One region of the Rhizobium sp. SL42 genome, then DNA from elsewhere that is predicted to be linked to it. Evidence: riboswitches for the same ligand, from Rfam matches in the RefSeq annotation. Region 1 holds a riboswitch; each other region holds the start of a gene.
What was found. A riboswitch is a leader RNA that binds a small molecule or an ion and turns the genes downstream of it on or off. The one in region 1 is predicted to bind cobalamin.
Positions count from the first base shown of each region.

Region 2: it holds a riboswitch for cobalamin, as region 1 does, so the genes downstream of both, IM739_RS19325 (energy-coupling factor ABC transporter permease) here and bluB (5,6-dimethylbenzimidazole synthase) in region 1, are expected to answer to the same signal.
Region 3: it holds a riboswitch for cobalamin, as region 1 does, so the genes downstream of both, IM739_RS03200 (DUF1636 family protein) here and bluB (5,6-dimethylbenzimidazole synthase) in region 1, are expected to answer to the same signal.
Region 4: it holds a riboswitch for cobalamin, as region 1 does, so the genes downstream of both, IM739_RS07440 (aromatic ring-hydroxylating oxygenase subunit alpha) here and bluB (5,6-dimethylbenzimidazole synthase) in region 1, are expected to answer to the same signal.

Region 1 covers NZ_CP063397.1:2,976,906-2,980,999, forward strand. The annotation lists gene IM739_RS14095 (DUF2865 domain-containing protein) at 1-886, shown strand, start outside; gene bluB (5,6-dimethylbenzimidazole synthase) at 843-1,592, opposite strand; cobalamin riboswitch at 1,636-1,827, opposite strand; gene IM739_RS14105 (TolB family protein) at 1,869-2,702, opposite strand; gene IM739_RS14110 (NAD+ synthase) at 2,741-4,094, opposite strand, start outside.
Region 2 covers NZ_CP063398.1:33,177-37,270, reverse strand. The annotation lists gene IM739_RS19340 (energy-coupling factor ABC transporter ATP-binding protein) at 1-48, opposite strand, end outside; gene IM739_RS19335 (CbiQ family ECF transporter T component) at 45-791, opposite strand; gene IM739_RS19330 (energy-coupling factor ABC transporter substrate-binding protein) at 795-1,085, opposite strand; gene IM739_RS19325 (energy-coupling factor ABC transporter permease) at 1,088-1,756, opposite strand; cobalamin riboswitch at 1,807-2,022, opposite strand; gene IM739_RS19320 (ABC transporter substrate-binding protein) at 2,367-3,272, shown strand; gene IM739_RS19315 (amino acid ABC transporter permease) at 3,277-4,094, shown strand, end outside.
Region 3 covers NZ_CP063397.1:716,886-720,979, forward strand. The annotation lists gene IM739_RS03185 (ABC transporter substrate-binding protein) at 1-690, opposite strand, end outside; gene IM739_RS03190 (sugar-binding transcriptional regulator) at 842-1,795, opposite strand; gene IM739_RS03195 (hypothetical protein) at 1,938-2,306, shown strand; cobalamin riboswitch at 2,664-2,894, shown strand; gene IM739_RS03200 (DUF1636 family protein) at 3,004-3,411, shown strand; gene IM739_RS03205 (ABC transporter ATP-binding protein) at 3,408-4,094, shown strand, end outside.
Region 4 covers NZ_CP063397.1:1,599,748-1,603,841, reverse strand. The annotation lists gene IM739_RS07445 (hybrid-cluster NAD(P)-dependent oxidoreductase) at 1-176, opposite strand, end outside; gene IM739_RS07440 (aromatic ring-hydroxylating oxygenase subunit alpha) at 178-1,422, opposite strand; cobalamin riboswitch at 1,522-1,724, opposite strand; gene IM739_RS07435 (DUF6656 family protein) at 2,083-2,688, shown strand; gene IM739_RS07430 (GGDEF domain-containing protein) at 2,708-3,787, opposite strand; gene IM739_RS07425 (L-threonylcarbamoyladenylate synthase) at 4,010-4,094, shown strand, end outside.

The DNA.
Region 1 (4,094 bases):
GCAAGACCAGAAACGCCTGCGCTGCCTGACCTCTTCAGTGGTCGTCGTGCGACCGGACGGCGGTAACGATTGCGGCGACCTTTCCGCGGCGCTCGACCGAATGGAGGCGAACAAGGACATTCTGGTGGCCAAGCTGGAGGAAATCAGATCCGGTGGGGCTGAGAGCAGAGACGCTCGCGCCCGGCTGACCTCCGCTCTCGAGGCAAACGGCTGCAATGCGCAGACTGATGATACCTTTGGCGGCAATATCGAGGAAGCCGAGCGCGTCCCTTATCTCGATACGCTGGCGGAGCCCTATCAAGTCAGCCGCAATTCGCTGGAGGCCCTCCCCGGCCAGCCACCCGCACTGCCGACCGGCAATATCCGGACACTATGCGTCCGCACCTGTGACGGAGGCTTCTTTCCGATTTCCTCCAGCACATCCGCGATGAATTTCGGACATGACGCCGGCCTGTGTCAGCAGATGTGCCCAAACACCGAGACGGAACTGTATTTCCACGCACCCGCGGTCAGCGAAACATCCGAGATGATTTCGGCGGTCAGCGGGCGACCCTACCGCGACCTGCCCAACGCCTTCGCCTATCGCAACCGCACGGCCGGTGACAATCCGCAATGTGGATGCGATCTGGCCCGCTATCACGAACAGGCGAAAAGGCGATCGACACCGCCCACGCCCGTTCCAGACTACCAGTCGTCGATCGTCACCATCGCGCCGAAGACGCCTGCAGTAGCCGCAGCGGTACCAGCGGCACAGCCTGTCGAGCGCGACTACGATGGCAGTGCGGCCAATATACGCAAAGTGGGTCCACAATTCCTGCCGCCGGTGACGGGCACCATCAATCTCAGAAATCCTGCCTCTCCAGGTCCGCAGCCTCTGCAGGAGTAGCACCGTCAACGGCGAAGGTTCCGGACCGAAGTCCCCAGCTCTCCTCAAACACCAACTCGTCAAGCGGCAACCGTGATCGCCAGCCTTTCACCTCGAGTTCCGGTGTCGCGTAAAGCGTATCTACATAGCCGAGGCACAGATACCCGACGACCTCGATGTCGTCAGGAATATCCAGAATCCCCTTCAGCTCACTTTCCTGAAAGATACTCACCCATCCGAGCCCGACACCTTCGGCGCGCGCAGCAAGCCACAAATTCTGGATGGCACAGACGGTGGAATAGCTGTCCATGCGTGAATTATGGGTGCGCCCCAGAACGACGGGACCGGCCCGGTCGCGGTCGCATGTCACGCAAACGCCGAGCGGCGCCTTGCGGATACCCTCAAGCTTCAAGGACCGATAAGCGGCCTGCCTATCCTCATCGAACATAGCCGCCGCTTCGCGATTTGCCCGGTCAAAAGCCTCCCATATGAGCTGCCGACGCACGGCGTCGCGCACCAGCAGGAAATTCCAGGGCTGCATGAAACCGACTGAAGGTGCGGCATGCGCGGCACTGAGCAGACGCCTGACAAGGTCATTCGGCAAGGGGTCGGGAAGGAACTGGTCGCGCACGTCACGGCGCGTGTGGATGGCCCGGTAGACGGCCTGCTTTTCCTCGACGGAAAAGGAACCGGCCCGGACAAGAAAATCGTTCGATTCGTCGTGCATCGTCAAATCCCCAACAATGCGCAACCGCCCGCCGTCCGCGCGGGCAAGTCTATCGCATCAGGCCGGTCTTCTGACTTGGCATCCGCTGCACACGCCGCCTTCCCGGTCTTGTCCACCAGTGGCCGGGTCTCCCCTTGCGTGTGCATCCGCCTCACAGCGTTGGGCACGTGCCGGATTTGCACCGGCTTCCCGATTCTCCCGCATCGCTGCGGGCACCTGACAGGATTTGTTTTAGTCCGATCGCCGAAGGACGCAAGCGCCAGCCTGCGACGACGTTCAGTCGTTGACGGGGAAATAGCGGACGAAGGCGAATTCCGCGCCGTCCGGCGACCAGTTCGGCACGTTGATCGTACCCTGCCCACCAAAGAGTTCGAACAGCGTTTCCTGGGTACCACCGTCCATGTCCATCAGCCTAAGGCTGACCTCGCGGTCACGCGGATGATCAAAGACGTCGGGCGCATAGGAGAGGTAGAGAACCTTGCCGTCTTTCGGTGACGGATGCGGGAACCAGTCTCCCGTATCGCTGTAGGTGATGCGTTCGACATCGCTGCCATCCGGATGCATGCGCCAGATCTGCATCAGGCCGCTTCGGCTGGAGTTGAAATAGATCCAGTTGCCATCGGCCGACCAGTCCGGGCCGTCGTTTCGACCCTCGCCTTCAGTCAGTCGGCGCTCCTCGCCGCCATCGACGGAAATCGAATAGATGTCGAAGACATCGTCGCGAATACCGCAATAGGCAAGCTGACGACCATCGGGCGACCAGCCATGCCAGTAGGAAGGCAGGCGCGACGTAACCTGGCGCGGAACACCGCCTTCGGCAGGCAATACGTAGATGCAGGACTTTCCGTGCTCCGTCTTGTCCGAGATGACCACCAGCGAGCCGTCAGGCGAGATGCCGTGATCGTTGTTGCATTCAATGGCAAATCCTGTGTCGAGGAGGGACGGCGCCTGGCCGCCCTCGGGCGAAAGCCGATACAACAGACCATTGCCGTTGATCAGCAGATACGAACCGTCAGGCGACCAGTTTGGCGCCTCGACCAGTTCACTCGTCTGCCAGACAACACGTGTCTGTCGCGTGCGGATATTGTAGATCTCGACGGAACTGCGCAAAGGCTCTCCTCCCTTGGTCCAAGCCATCAGAGACGGGCTCAGCGATCGCGGAAACGGTTGGTGATCGGATAGCGACGGTCGCGGCCAAAGTTCTTCTGGGTGATCTTGACGCCCGGCGCCGATTGCCGCCGCTTGTACTCCGCAAGGTAAAGCAGGTGCTCGATGCGGTGGACCGTGGCAATGTCATGCCCCCGCGCCACGATATCGTCGACGGCCATTTCCTTTTCAACCAGGCACTCCAGGATGTCATCCAGCATCGGATACGGCGGTAGCGAATCCTGATCGGTCTGGTTTGGCCGAAGCTCGGCCGAAGGCGCCTTGGACAGGATATTGGCCGGGATCACCTGGCCGGAAGGCCCAAGTGCACCCGGCGGCACATGAGCATTGCGCCAGGCGGAAAGCGCGTAAACCTGCATCTTGTACAGATCCTTGATCGGATTGAAGCCGCCATTCATGTCGCCATAGAGCGTCGCATAGCCGACCGACATTTCCGACTTGTTGCCCGTGGTGACGACCATCGAGCCGAACTTGTTGGAGATCGCCATGAGGATCGTACCGCGCGCGCGGCTCTGCAGGTTCTCTTCGGTGATCCCGCTCTCCGTCCCCTCGAACATTTCCGACAGGCTGGACAGGAAGCCCTCAACCGGATCTGCGATCGGGACGATATCGTAATGGCAGCCCAGAGCCTGTGCGCAGGCCTCGGCATCAGCAAACGACTCCTTCGACGTGTAGCGATACGGCAGCATGACCGCGCGCACCCGTTCCTCGCCCAGCGCATCGACGGCGATCGCCGCACAGATGGCGGAATCGATCCCGCCCGAAAGGCCGAGCACGACGCTCTTGAAACCGTTCTTGTTCACATAGTCGCGGAAGCCGAGAACGCAGGCCCGGTAGTCGGCCTCTTCCTTCTCAGGAATGCGCGACATCGGTCCTTGCTCGCAGCACCAGCCGGCCTCTGTCCGCTTCCAGGTCGTGACAGAGAGCGTCTCCTCGAACTGGCTCATCTGAAACGCGAGCGACCGGTCGCCGTTGAAGGCAAAGCTCGCACCGTCAAATACAAGCTCATCCTGGCCGCCGATCTGGTTTGCGAAGATCAGCGGCAGGCCGGTCTCGATCACCTGGCGCAGTACCACCTGATGGCGCACATCCACCTTGTTGCGATAGAACGGCGAGCCATTCGGCACCAGCAGGATCTCGGCCCCGGTCTCTGCCAGCGTCTCGCAGACGCCGGCATCGTTCCAGATCTCTTCGCAGATTGGCACGCCGATGCGCACGCCGCGAAAATTCACCGGCCCCGGCATCTCGCCTTCGACAAAAACCCGCTTTTCGTCGAATTCGCCGTAATTCGGCAAATCGATCTTGTCGCGGAAGGCGAGGATCTTGCCGCCATCG
Region 2 (4,094 bases), on a different replicon from region 1:
GGTCCCGTCGTCGTAGCTGAAATCGACAGCGCGTGCCTGCAGGATCATGGGGCGCACCACATCAAGACGGCAACCGAGCCCAGAAGGCAGGTGATCATCAGCAACCGCACGTTCGATGCCGGCTGTTCCACCGAAATGAAGTTCAGACGGCCACCATAGCCTCTCGCTGCGAGGCCCGCCTCTATGCGCTGGGCGCGTCCGAGCACTCGCGGCAGCAGGGATGCGAGCAAAAGACCGTTGGACGTTAGCATCCGCCGGTTGCTGGTATAGCCCAATCGGGAACCGAGCGATTGTTGGCCGGCCTCAAGACAATCCAGCAGCAGCCAGATGAGCCTGAACATTGCCATGGCGATATCGGACAATTCCGCATTCAGGCCCATCCGCTGCAGCAATTGAACGATGCTGGAGAGAGGCGTGGTCAATGCCAGAAGCAGCAGGGCCGCAATGCAGGTGGTGCTTCTGAGTGCCACGAAACCTGCAGAATAGGCAGCATCCGTGGAGACAAGCGACAATGTCGGAACAAATCCGACCATCCTGACGGAGACGAGTTGCGCCAGTGTTCCCGTGATGATGAACAGCATGGGGACGCGGGCAGCCTTGAATATGTCGTGCAGCCGCAGTCCGGGGCCTGTCTTCATCAATGCCAGTATCGCGATCAGCAGGCCGATCTGGCCTGTCCATCCGACAGAATCCAGCGAGATGATCATAAGGCCGACGGCAAGCAGAAGCTTTTCACCGGTGGCGTAGTGTCGCCACCGGTTGGTCTGGGCACAGCGATCGATCGCACGCATCGTCTACTTGATATCCGGGCGCTTTGCCGGCGACGAGCGACGACCGAAATAGAAGCCGACGAGACCTGCGCCAAGTGCTGCCTGCAGAGCAAACAGCAGGCTTTCGATCTCGCCGCTCGGCGGCTCCCACAAAGGCGCAGCCCAGGGCGTGTAGTCTGGCTGAATTTCGGTGATGGCGGCTTCAGCTTCGCCGTCCGCACCGGCAAATTCGGCGTCTCCGCCATGGTGAATGATCAACGGCAGGATTGCCAGGGCGATGACCGCAAACAACATCCAGAGGTTACGTTTCAGCATGATCAGGCCTTCGCGGTAAAGATGTTGAGGGCGTTCAGTTCGCCGCGGCTGTATCGCTGCAGCAGGTTGAAGACGATGACCGTCAACAGGCCTTCGCTGATGGCCAATGGCACCTGCGTGACCGCAAAAATACCCAGAAATTTCGCAGCAGCGCCTGTGATGCCCGATACCGGATCCGGAAATGCGAGAGCGAGCTGCAGAGAGGTCGTCACATAGGTCGCCAGGTCACCAAGCGTCGCAGCGACAAAGATCGCGATTGCGCCGCTGAAGCCGGCACCTGTTATGCCCCTGAAGAGGCCATAGGCGACAAATGGACCAACGATGGCCATGGAGAAGATATTGGCGCCCAGCGTGGTCAGTCCGCCATGTGCCAGTAGCAAAGCCTGAAACAGAAGGACAATCGTCCCGAGCACGGTGGTGACCGTGGGGCCGAACAGCGATGCCGCAAGCCCGGTTCCCGTCGGATGCGAGCAGCTCCCGGTAACAGACGGGATCTTGAGCGCAGACAAGACGAATACATAGGCGCCGGATGCTGCCATCAAAAGCTTGATTTCCGGTTTTTCACGCACAAGCGTGACAATGCGCCGGGCGCCATAAATCACAAATGGCGCGGAAATCGCGCCCCAGCCGACTGCGTGCGCGGCCGGCAAATAGCCTTCCATAATATGCATGGCATAACCCTCTACCGCGCCCACCGCGCGGCTCGAACAAACACCACGGATGTCGTGGCCCAGCGATGGCAGGTCTCCTGGCTCACGGGTCTTGGCTCAGTCCGCCTTATCAGCCGCAATATCGGCCAATGGCATCGTTGGACATCGCTCACCGCTTACAGTTGCGGGGGCAGCCACGGTTTTGGTCCCTGATGGGTAGTCCGCACCGTGTTCCCTTTTCATCCGCCGTCGTTTCATCGGGCGGAACCATCAAAGAAAGCATTATGCGCCACACGGCTAGAACGCAACGCAGAGGCGGAGAAATAATGCGCAAGTCCACGCCGCCGGACAGCGAATATGGTCTAGCAGCCGTCAATGGCTGCCGCGAAAGGCAAGCGCGTTCGTAAATTGTCACATTCAGCCGGGTTGTCCCAGCCCCGCCGGACATCTCGCGCCTGACCGCTTGGCCACCTGTCCTTGGTTTCAATAACCCAGGGGAATAGATAGCCTCAATTATACTATTAGACGGCATTCACTCGTTCACGCATATTGCTGTCATCGAGCCAGAGATGTGCATCCTCCCAAGCTGAACTTATCTGCGTAACTCGAAGCAAAAATAATGGGGAACTCAATGTCCAACATGCGTAATTGCCTGACATCAAACGTTGGTGCCGCGATCCTGGTGGCAACAGCATTCTGTAGTCCCGTCCTTGCCGACGGCTTTGATACTTCGGGTATCAAGGTCGATGCCGCGCTGGCTGCGCGCCTTCCCGCCAAGATCAAGTCGGCCGGTGTGATTTCGATCGGCTCCGATACAGCCTATGCTCCCTGGGAATATCTCAGCGAGAAGGACGGCCAGACGCCAGAAGGCATCGATGTCGACATCGCCAATGCCATCGGTGCGAAACTCGGCGTCAAGATCGACTTCCAGACATCAGCCTTCGATGCCATCCTGCCCGCACTCGGGACCAAATTCGATCTCGGCGTCTCCGCTTTCACGATCAGCAACGAGCGGATGAAGGTGGTAAATTTCGTCAGCTATTCCGACAGCGGAAGCTTGTGGGCCGTCAAGGCCGGTAATCCGTCGAATTTTGATCCTGCCGACTTCTGTGGTCGGAAAATTGCAATCCAGTCAGGCTCCTGGCACGAGGGCATCGTCAACGAGGCGGACAAGGCGTGCACCGCTGCCGGAAAGCCCGCGATCGACATTCTGCCCTTTGCAACACAGACGGAAGCCTTGACCCGTGTCGCCGCCGGCGGTGCGGATGCGACGATCTCCGGCGGTTCGACCGTCGGCTATGCCGCGAAGCAATCCAAGGGCCAGTTGGAAGTCGTCTCGCCGACCACCGGTGTGTTCAGCGAGCGGGGACCGAACGGGATCGCCGTCGCGAAGGCGGATGCCGAATTGACTGAGCTTGTCGCCGATACCGTCAACGCGCTGATCGCGGAAGGCACGTACAAGGCCCTGTTCGACAGCTGGGGCGTCGGCACCGAAATTGTGAAGAAGGCCGAAGTCAATCCGACAGTCAAGGATTGATGCCGTGGCTTTGGACGCAGATACCATGCGGACCGTCGCTACCACGTCTGCAGCGTCTAAGCCGGATGTCGCGCGGAACATCATTGTTCCGCGCCGGCACCCGGGCCGTTGGCTGGCGGTGGCCGTGATCGCAGTCATCGCCCTCCAGGCGGCGCACGCTGTCGCCGTCAATCCGAACTTTCATTGGGACGTTTTCCTGAAATATCTGTTCTGGCCGCAGGTCGTTCGAGGCGTCGGCTGGACACTGCTGTTGACGGTTGTCGCCATGGCGGTCGCTATCTTTGTCGCGGGGGTGCTGGTGATCATGCGCGACAGCGACAATCCGGTTCTGAAGGGCCTCGCCTATAGCTGGATCTGGTTCTTCCGCGGAACGCCGATCTACACACAATTGTTGTTCTGGGGCCTGTTCGCTGTCCTGTTTCCGCATCTTTCGCTGTCCATTCCATTCGGGCCGGAAATTGCCGGAATTGAAACACGCTATCTCGTGACACCGGCGGTCGCCGCCATTCTCGGGCTGGGGTTCAACGAGTCCGCCTATCTGACCGAAATCTTCCGGGCGGGGTTCAACTCCATAGATCACGGTCAGGCGGAGGCAGCCCAAGCCTTGGGAATGCGGCCGGCCAAGATCTGGTGGCGCATCCTGATGCCCCAGGCCATGCGCGTGATAATTCCACCCACAGGCAATGAAACCATCGGCATGCTGAAGATGACATCCCTGGTGCTCGCCGTGCCCTTCACGCTCGACCTAATGTTCGCCACGAATGCGATCGCCAACAGGCTCTACCTGCCGATCCCACTGCTGATGGTGTCGGGTGCCTGGTA
Region 3 (4,094 bases), 1.8 Mb from region 1:
CAGCTTCACATACATGTCGAGCGTGTTTTTCCATTCCGGCTGGTCGAACTGTGGCTTCCAGTTCTCGTCGAACCAGCGTGCGCCGAAAGCATTCGACGTTGCCGTCAGGAACGCCATGTTCTCGCCCCAGCCGGCCTTGCCGCGAAGGCAAATCCCGTTGATGCCGGCTTCGCGGTCGGTCATCTTGCGAGCTGCCTCGCCGATGAATTCCCAGGTCGGCGCGTCCGGCATGGTCAAGCCGGCCTTTTCCATCAGGTCGCGACGATACATGACCATGGAGCTTTCGCCGTAGAACGGTGCGGCATAGAGCTTGTTGTCGTCGCCGGTGAGACCGGAACGGATGGCTGGCAGCAGATCGTCGACGTCATAGTCAGCGCCGAGATTGTCGAGTGGCAGGAGCCAGCCCTGCTTTGCCCAGATCGGAACTTCGTAAGTGCCGATGGTCATGATGTCGTACTGGCCGCCCTTGGTGGCGATGTCGGTTGTGACACGCTCGCGCAGGACATTTTCTTCCAGCGTGACCCATTCGACCTGGATGTCGGGGTTCTTCGCGGTGAATTCGGACGTCAGACCCTGCATGCGGATCATGTCGCCATTGTTCACGGTCGCAATGGTGAGGGTTTCGGCAGATGCCATGCCCGCAAGGGCGAGAGCTGAGCATGCGCCCAGCAAAATCGTCTTCAATGTCATGTCTTCCTCCCAGAAGAGAACTGAGCATTCGCTTTGCTCATGGGCAATTACTCACTTCATGGCCATGGAAAGTCAATGGGCATTCCATGCTGCGATGCCGCAAGAATTAGTCAGCCAATTGAAATTTCAGGATTTAATTTAATCGCAACGCTCAATTCTTCAGCAGATAACGGGCCGCGTCTTCGTCGGTAATCAGCCCATTTATATGCCCGCCGCATGCCGCAGCGCGGATGGCGGCATGTTTGCGTTGGCCGCGTGCCATGCCGATGACGGTCGAGGTGTCACGCGAGGGAATGGCAAGGCTTGCCACTCGCTCGTTGACCGGGTCGTCAAGCAGACGGCCATCCGGCCCAAAGATCCAGCCACAGATTTCACCAGTCGCGCCTGCCGTCAGCAGTGCCTCCATCTCGTCTCGCTGCAGAAAGCCGTCCAGCAGGAGCGGTGCATTGAGCGTCATCTCGCCGATACCGACGAAGGCGGCGTTGGATGATTTGCCAAGTTCGATCGTCGGGGCGACCAGCGGCTGGCGATGCAGAAGATCGCGCTCTTCTCGCGAAGATACGATAACCGGGAGCGGCATGGGGAAATGTCGGGCCTTGACCGCATCTGCCATCGAAAAGATGACGTTGAAATAGGCGGCCGATCCGTCCGGACTGATATTGCCGGTCAGCGAGACAATCTTGTGCTGCGGACATTCCATGGGCGAGAGCTGATCGACCATGGCACGTAGCGTACGTCCCGTTCCCATGGCGATAACCAGCGGGTCGGGCTGTTTCAGCCATCGTTCCAGTTCGGCGGCGCCGGCCTCCGCCACGCCAACCGTTGCCGAATCGGAGGCCGGATCACTGGGGACGATTTCGACATGCCTGAGACCGTATTTGTCTTTGACCGCCTCTCCGAGTTCCAGGCAGGCGGCAATCGGATGGTCGAGCCGTACCTTGATCAGCTTCTCGGCAACCGACAGGGACACGAGCCTTTGCGCGCTCTGGCGCGAGATGCCCATTGCAACCGCGATCTCGTCCTGGGTTCGACCGGCGACATAATACAGCCAGCCTGCTCTTGCCGCATCATCGAGCCGAGTTTGACCTTCTTGTCGCTTTGCCATCGAGATTGGACCACCCTTTCCAGATCAGTGCTGCCAACTTTAACCGCGACTGTCAAATTGCCGAAGCCGCCTCAAGCCCTGCAGGATGTAAATCTGCAGGTTTGATGATTTGTGTGAACCAGTCGATTGTGTGGCGAAGCCCTTGTTCCAGGGGAATTTCAGGCCGCCAATCGAGAAGATCGCCGGCGCGGCGGATATCCGGTTGCCGCCGCCGTGGATCATCGATCGGCAAGCGAAGATCGACCACATCCTTGCTGGTCGGGATTTCGCGCTGAACCATTACGGCCAGTTGGTGGATAGTGAATTCGTCCGGATTGCTCAGGTGATCGGCCATGCAGGATTGAGTTCTCGTTCCATCATCGCGACCAGCCCGCGGCCGGTGAGAGCCTGGACAACCAGATTGGACGATGCGGCCTTCGTCGGGCTGCATGTGCGGACCACAGGCATTGAACAGCCTGGCGACGCGCGCGTCTACGCGGCCGAGGCGAAAGAGATCGAAACACGGCCTTGAACAAAAAAATCGGCTACTCCTGCAAATGTACGAATGTGCCTATTCTCTTCCCCGGAAGATATGCTTGGCGGACCTGTCTGCGCCCGTATTTTGAGAGGCGTATCAGGGAAGTCGCTTGAAAAGCACGCCGCTGACGAGCGCTCTTCGAAGGTAAGGCATTCCTCCAGGTTTATTTGCAACTTGATCGCGAACCTCCGCCCGGTGTCGGCAGCTTGGCGGCCATTGGAATTGCTCCGTCTTCAGAATCTGCTGGACAAAATATCTGATCGACATATACGTAACGATATTACATTACGAAACGAAGCAGGATTGGGTGGTGCTCACCATGTGCAGGCTTGACCGAATGCCCCGTCAGGCCCTAAGCATTGGATCGACGGTTCCCCAATTGGATGACTCCAAGGGGATTAATAGGGAACACGGTGCGGAAGACCCAATTGGGACCAAAACCGTGGCTGCCCCCGCAACTGTAAGCGGATTGCCGTCCATCGTGGTGCGAAAGCGCCAGGCCACTGCGAGTTGACTCGTGGGAAGGCCGATGGACAGCAGATATCCGCGAGCCAGGAGACCTGCCGTCACAGAAGAGAAACCGCAACGGACGGGGTGTTCCGATGGAAAAGATCTGGCTTGAAAGCAGCGCGTCTGTGCGCTTTTTTTGCAATGCCATTTTGCCTCCGGAGATAACCGACGGGGGAGAATTATGGCGCCTGCGAAACAACACACGGTAACCGTTTGTACGGATTGCCGAATCACCGGCACGGCTTGCCGGCCCGGACTGAAGCTCCTCGCTCACCTGAATGCGTGTCTGTCAAAGATGGATGCGTCTGCCAATCGTGACTTTGCGGTTGAAGGCACGGTCTGCATGGCGGGCTGCTGGAGACCTTGCACCATCGCTTTCCAGGCAAGCGGCAAGGCCACTTATCTGTTCGGTGATATAGAGCCTGATGCCGATATCGAAGCGTTGGTGGAATTCGCCAAACTTTACGGCGAACGGCCCGACGGCATGACCCGGGAGGCAGAGCGTCCCCGCGGGCTCGGCGGCAAGGTTCTTGCGCGCATCCCGGCCTCCGTTCTTGTCTCTGAACGGTCTGGGGAGCGTCTCCAGTGAGCTGCGATGCGACCGGTACATCAATCACCGTCTCCAATCTCGGCTGGGGGCCGAAACCGGGCCACTTTCTCGTGCGAGGGGTCAATTTCGCCCTGGATGCCGGAGATCGGCTTGCGATCATAGGTCCGAATGGAGCTGGAAAGACGTCGCTTTTGCGCTGCCTGTATCGTGGCGTCTCACCGCGGGAGGGAAAGGTCGAGGTCGGCGGTGAAGACATCTGGCAAATCGGTTCCCGGCAGGTTGCGCGCCGGATTGCGGTGGTGCTCCAGGAGATGCCGGCAGACTTTCCATTCAGCGTTCGCGACGTGGTGTTGATGGGGCGTATTCCCTGGCGCGAAGGCCTGACCGGCTGGACCGACGAGGATCGCCAGGAGGTTGCCCATGCGCTTGAACACCTGAATCTCAGGCATCTTGCCGCGCGCCAGTTTTCCACCCTGTCGGGAGGCGAGAAGCAGCGCGTGCTGGTTGCCCGCGCTCTCACCCAGAAGCCCGAGATCATCATTCTCGATGAGCCGACCAACCATCTCGACATCCGTCATCAGCTCGAGATTCTCAATCTGTTGCGCACGCTCAAGCTCACCATCATCACCACGCTGCACGACATCAACCTGGCCGGTGATTTCGCAACGCATGTTGCGCTGATGCGCGATGGCCGCATGACCGCGTTCGGAACGCCGGACAAT
Region 4 (4,094 bases), 1.4 Mb from region 1:
GTAACGAACTGGCCGGGCTGATAGCGGAACCACAGGCCCGGCTTGTTCGGCCGGAAGGTGAACGTCATCACGTCGGGGGCTTCCGGCGTGACGGCGACGCATTCCAGCAGATGCTCCCGGTCGGACCAGGGGCGCATTTCATCAACGTGGCGATAGGGAGCGAGCATCATGTTCATCTCACGCGACCGCGGACAGGCGAGTCTTTTCACCCTGGAGACGGTTGATCATGAAGGTCGTGTACCAGTCGACGAACTGCATGACGCCACCTTCATGCTCGACCGAATAGGGGCCAGGCTCATAAGCCGGGGACCGGATGCCGAAGGCATTTTCCTCGACGATCGAGCGGTCCTGGTCATTGGTCATTTCCCAGACATGGGTCAGTTCCTCGAGGTCATAGTCGACGCCTTCGACTGCGTCCTTGTGTACCAGCCACGTGGTGGTGACGGCCGTCTCTTCGGCAGACAGGGGGGTGACGCGGAATGAGATCGCGTGATCGACGAGAATGTGGTTCCAGGTCGACGGATAGTGGAACAGAAGCATGGTGCCAATGTGCGAGGTCGAGACGTCGTCGGACAGCGGCCGCCTGACGGCGCGCTTGCCGGACATCGTGTAGCTCTCGGCTTCCTGGATCAGCGGCATGCGGGCGGTGCGGAACTGGCCGCTCGGGTCGATCTTGAACGTGCTCGGCAGGCCTGCGGCCTCGCAACGCAGCCAGTGTTCGGCGATGACCGGATCGTCACCGGCGCCCTGGACGCCGGTTGCCGTCGGGGCTTCCGGGTAGGTGCGGCAGAGTTCAGGATGGTTGCTGGCGCAGTGGTAGCACTCGCGGTTGTTCTCCCAGACGAGCTTCCAGTTGCCCTTTTCGATGATCGTGCTGCGATGAGCGACCTTGGCCTCTGACAGCCGATGCGGCTTCATGTAGGGTTCGATCGATGCACGGACCGGTGCGAAATCGGCAGGCTCGTTGGCGAGGCAGATGAAGATGTAACCGCCTACACTTTCGCAATGAACAGGCTTCAGACCGAACTCGTTCTTGTCGAAGGTTTCACCCATCTGGCGGGCGAAGACCAGCGAGCCGTCGAGATCATAGGTCCAGTTGTGATAGGGACAGACGAGCTTGGCGGAGGCGCCGCGGTCCGAGGTGCAGACGCGGTGACCGCGGTGGCGGCAGGTATTGTGGAAGGCGCGGATCACCTGGTCCTTGCCGCGTACCATGACGATCGGATAGTCGCCGACCTGGGCGGTGAAATAGTTGCCGGCGCGCGGGATCTCGCAGTCATGGCCGATAAACAGCCAGTCGCGATACCAGATCTGCTCCATGTCGAGCTTGAAATAATCCTGATCGATGTAGAAAGGCTGCTCCAGGCTGAAGCCTTCCCGGCGGTTCTTCAACTGCCGCAATACCGTGCTGTGCAGATCCATGTCGTCCTCGTTCGTTTCACCGGCGATGGAACAGGAGCGCAGCACCAATCGACCCGAAAAGGGCGATCACGGCTATCTCCGGTCGCCCACCGCGACCTCAAATATCATTGCTTCAAGGCTGGTTTCCGGGCTCTGGAGACGTCCGTTGCCAGACACGTTCGGCGCCTTCCCAGGACCTTCCCAGTGGCCTTTTGCCGTTACGTCTATCTCCACCACCGTTGCGGGGGCAGCGCCGGATTTTGACCGGCTTCCCGATTTCCCACCCTCCCTAGCAGGGCGGCACCTCGAGCTTGCAGATATCTAAACACAGGCGGCAGTCCGGTACTGCGTTGCGAAACGACACCGCCGGGAATGTTTGCGACATGCCCGCGCAAAGGCGCAAAAAGCGCGCCCCTCAAAAATGATGTGTATTTTCTTGGAGATAGAGGAGATCGGTGGCGCCCGAAACTATTGCAATGGCGCAAAATGACAATTCGAGGCGATTGGCCGCCAATGTCTGTCGCACCCGGAAGAAATCATCAGAGCGGAACGAGTTGCGTCAACCAACGTGCACTGCGGCAAGCCTCGCGAAACCTCAAGAGGTCACAGTGCCTGCAAATCATGATTAACCATGTCGCTGTAATATCGGCGTACCGAGCCAGTAACCGTCAGAGCCTCGACATGCAAAAACTTCGATATTACGCGGCCCCGAGAGTCCCCGACAAAAGCGCGACCGCGAGCAAGGCCGCGCACACGGAATTCCTGCGCACCGGCCGTATCTCGCGCCATCGCGATGACTGGCTGGCGGAGGAAAAGCGCTACCTCACCTATGCGGAGGTTGCCGTTCGCACCGGACGCCGGCTGGAAACGGCGGCGGAGACCACCCACAGCCGGATCAACGGCTTCCACCGGTCGATCCAGTTTCCGAAGATGATCTTCCACAAGACCCTCGATGACAGTCCGCATCTCGGCTACTGTCACGTCACGGCGGCGCGCACCAACTTCGCCCAATATGCCGACGTGAAATGGGCCTTCTACATTGCCAATTTCTTTGCCGAAATCGGCGGGACCGAGCAGTTCTTCGAACAGATCCGGCAAAGCTACACGCGCATGTATTTTGCCGTGGCGATCAAGCCGGAGACCGAGCAGAAGGCGATGGTGGTCGACAGGTCGATCCGTGACAACGGCTTGCTGTTTCGCACCCACGATCCGAAGGAAGCGCTGCGCAACGTGCTGATGCTCGGCGCGCGGGATACGGAAATTCGTAAGATCATCGCCAAGCTTTAGACGCCGGGCCCTCTCGCTGTCAGGCGCCGAAGCCGCCGACCGGCTTGTTCTTGTAGATCAGCCAGTCCTTGGAGGCATAGTCGTTGGCGCCGTAGATCGTGACGGTATCGCCGCCATTGGCCTTGGATGTCGACAGCGCCTTCTCGGCGAAATTGGTGAAGTCGAAGGCGTTCGGCGCCTGCTCGGAAAAACACACCCCGAAGGACATGGCCATCTGGCCCGGAGCGCGGCCGGTCGAGGAGCCGACAAAGGCCGTGGCCTTCAGCTTGGCGCGCACCAGCTCGATGACGCGGCTGACCTCATCCTCGTCGGACGTGTAGAGCAACAGCCCGAAGCGGCCGGCATCGAAGCGGCAGGCAAGATCGCCGCCGCCGGAAACCGCTTCCAGAACCTTGGCAACCTGCATCAGGAAACGTTCGGCAACAGCCGGCCCCATCTGCTCCTGGATACGGGCAAAATCGTCGATTTCACCGACGGCGACGCCGCACAGAACCGGCATGTCCGGGTTGGCATAGATCTTGGCCACGGCCTTGTTGAAGGCGCGGCGGCTGGCAAGGCGCGTGAGCGGATCGACGAACTTCGCCGCCTCGGCCTCATCGGCCTCGCGCTGCATATCGGCCAGCGATGCGGTCTTGTCGACCACGGCACGCACGACATTGCTGTTCTGATGCGCGCGCCGTTCGGTCGCGGCCTTCAGTGCCTTGATCGACTGGCCGAGCGGTGTTCCTTCAAGATCGGCTTCCGTAAGGATGGTTTTCGAGGCATTGCCGATGACTCGGCCATAGTCGGTCAGGGAAATCTTTTCCTCATTGAGCAGATTGATGAAATTGCTCATTTCAGCGCGAACCTGACCACTCTGGCGGCTCAGCAAGCCATCCTCATGATGATGAGGCAGATATTTGCGGCCCAACTCGTCGAGCGCTTCCTGGCTCTTCAGCTTGCCGAGCGCAATGAATTCGCGGACCAGTTCGGGATTGCTGCCCGCATAGGCCTCGTAGACCAGCTCATAATTGCGGGGAAGCCCGTCAATGCCCATCTGATGCATGGCGGTTGCCACACGAAGCGCAATGCTGGAGGCAGGATTCTTGACTTGCTGCATCTGTGGCTTCCCGGCTTGAGTCGGCTTTTGTCTCGTTGCCGGTGACTATACGCAGAAGAATTCTTTATTTCGGTTACATCGATATATAAAATTTTAGCGGTGCCAATTCCCCTCAAAATTTACTGTGGAACAATGTATGCTTACGCTCATCAAAAAAGGCATTTGATCGCGCATGTTGGAACACGCTAAGGACACAGGGAACAAAGCTAACAAGGCAGGGACATGGCCCGGATCATCGCAATCGGCAGCGGCATGGATGAGGCGATCAACGCCGCGTCGGTCATTCTTGCGCTCGGCCGTCCGGTGG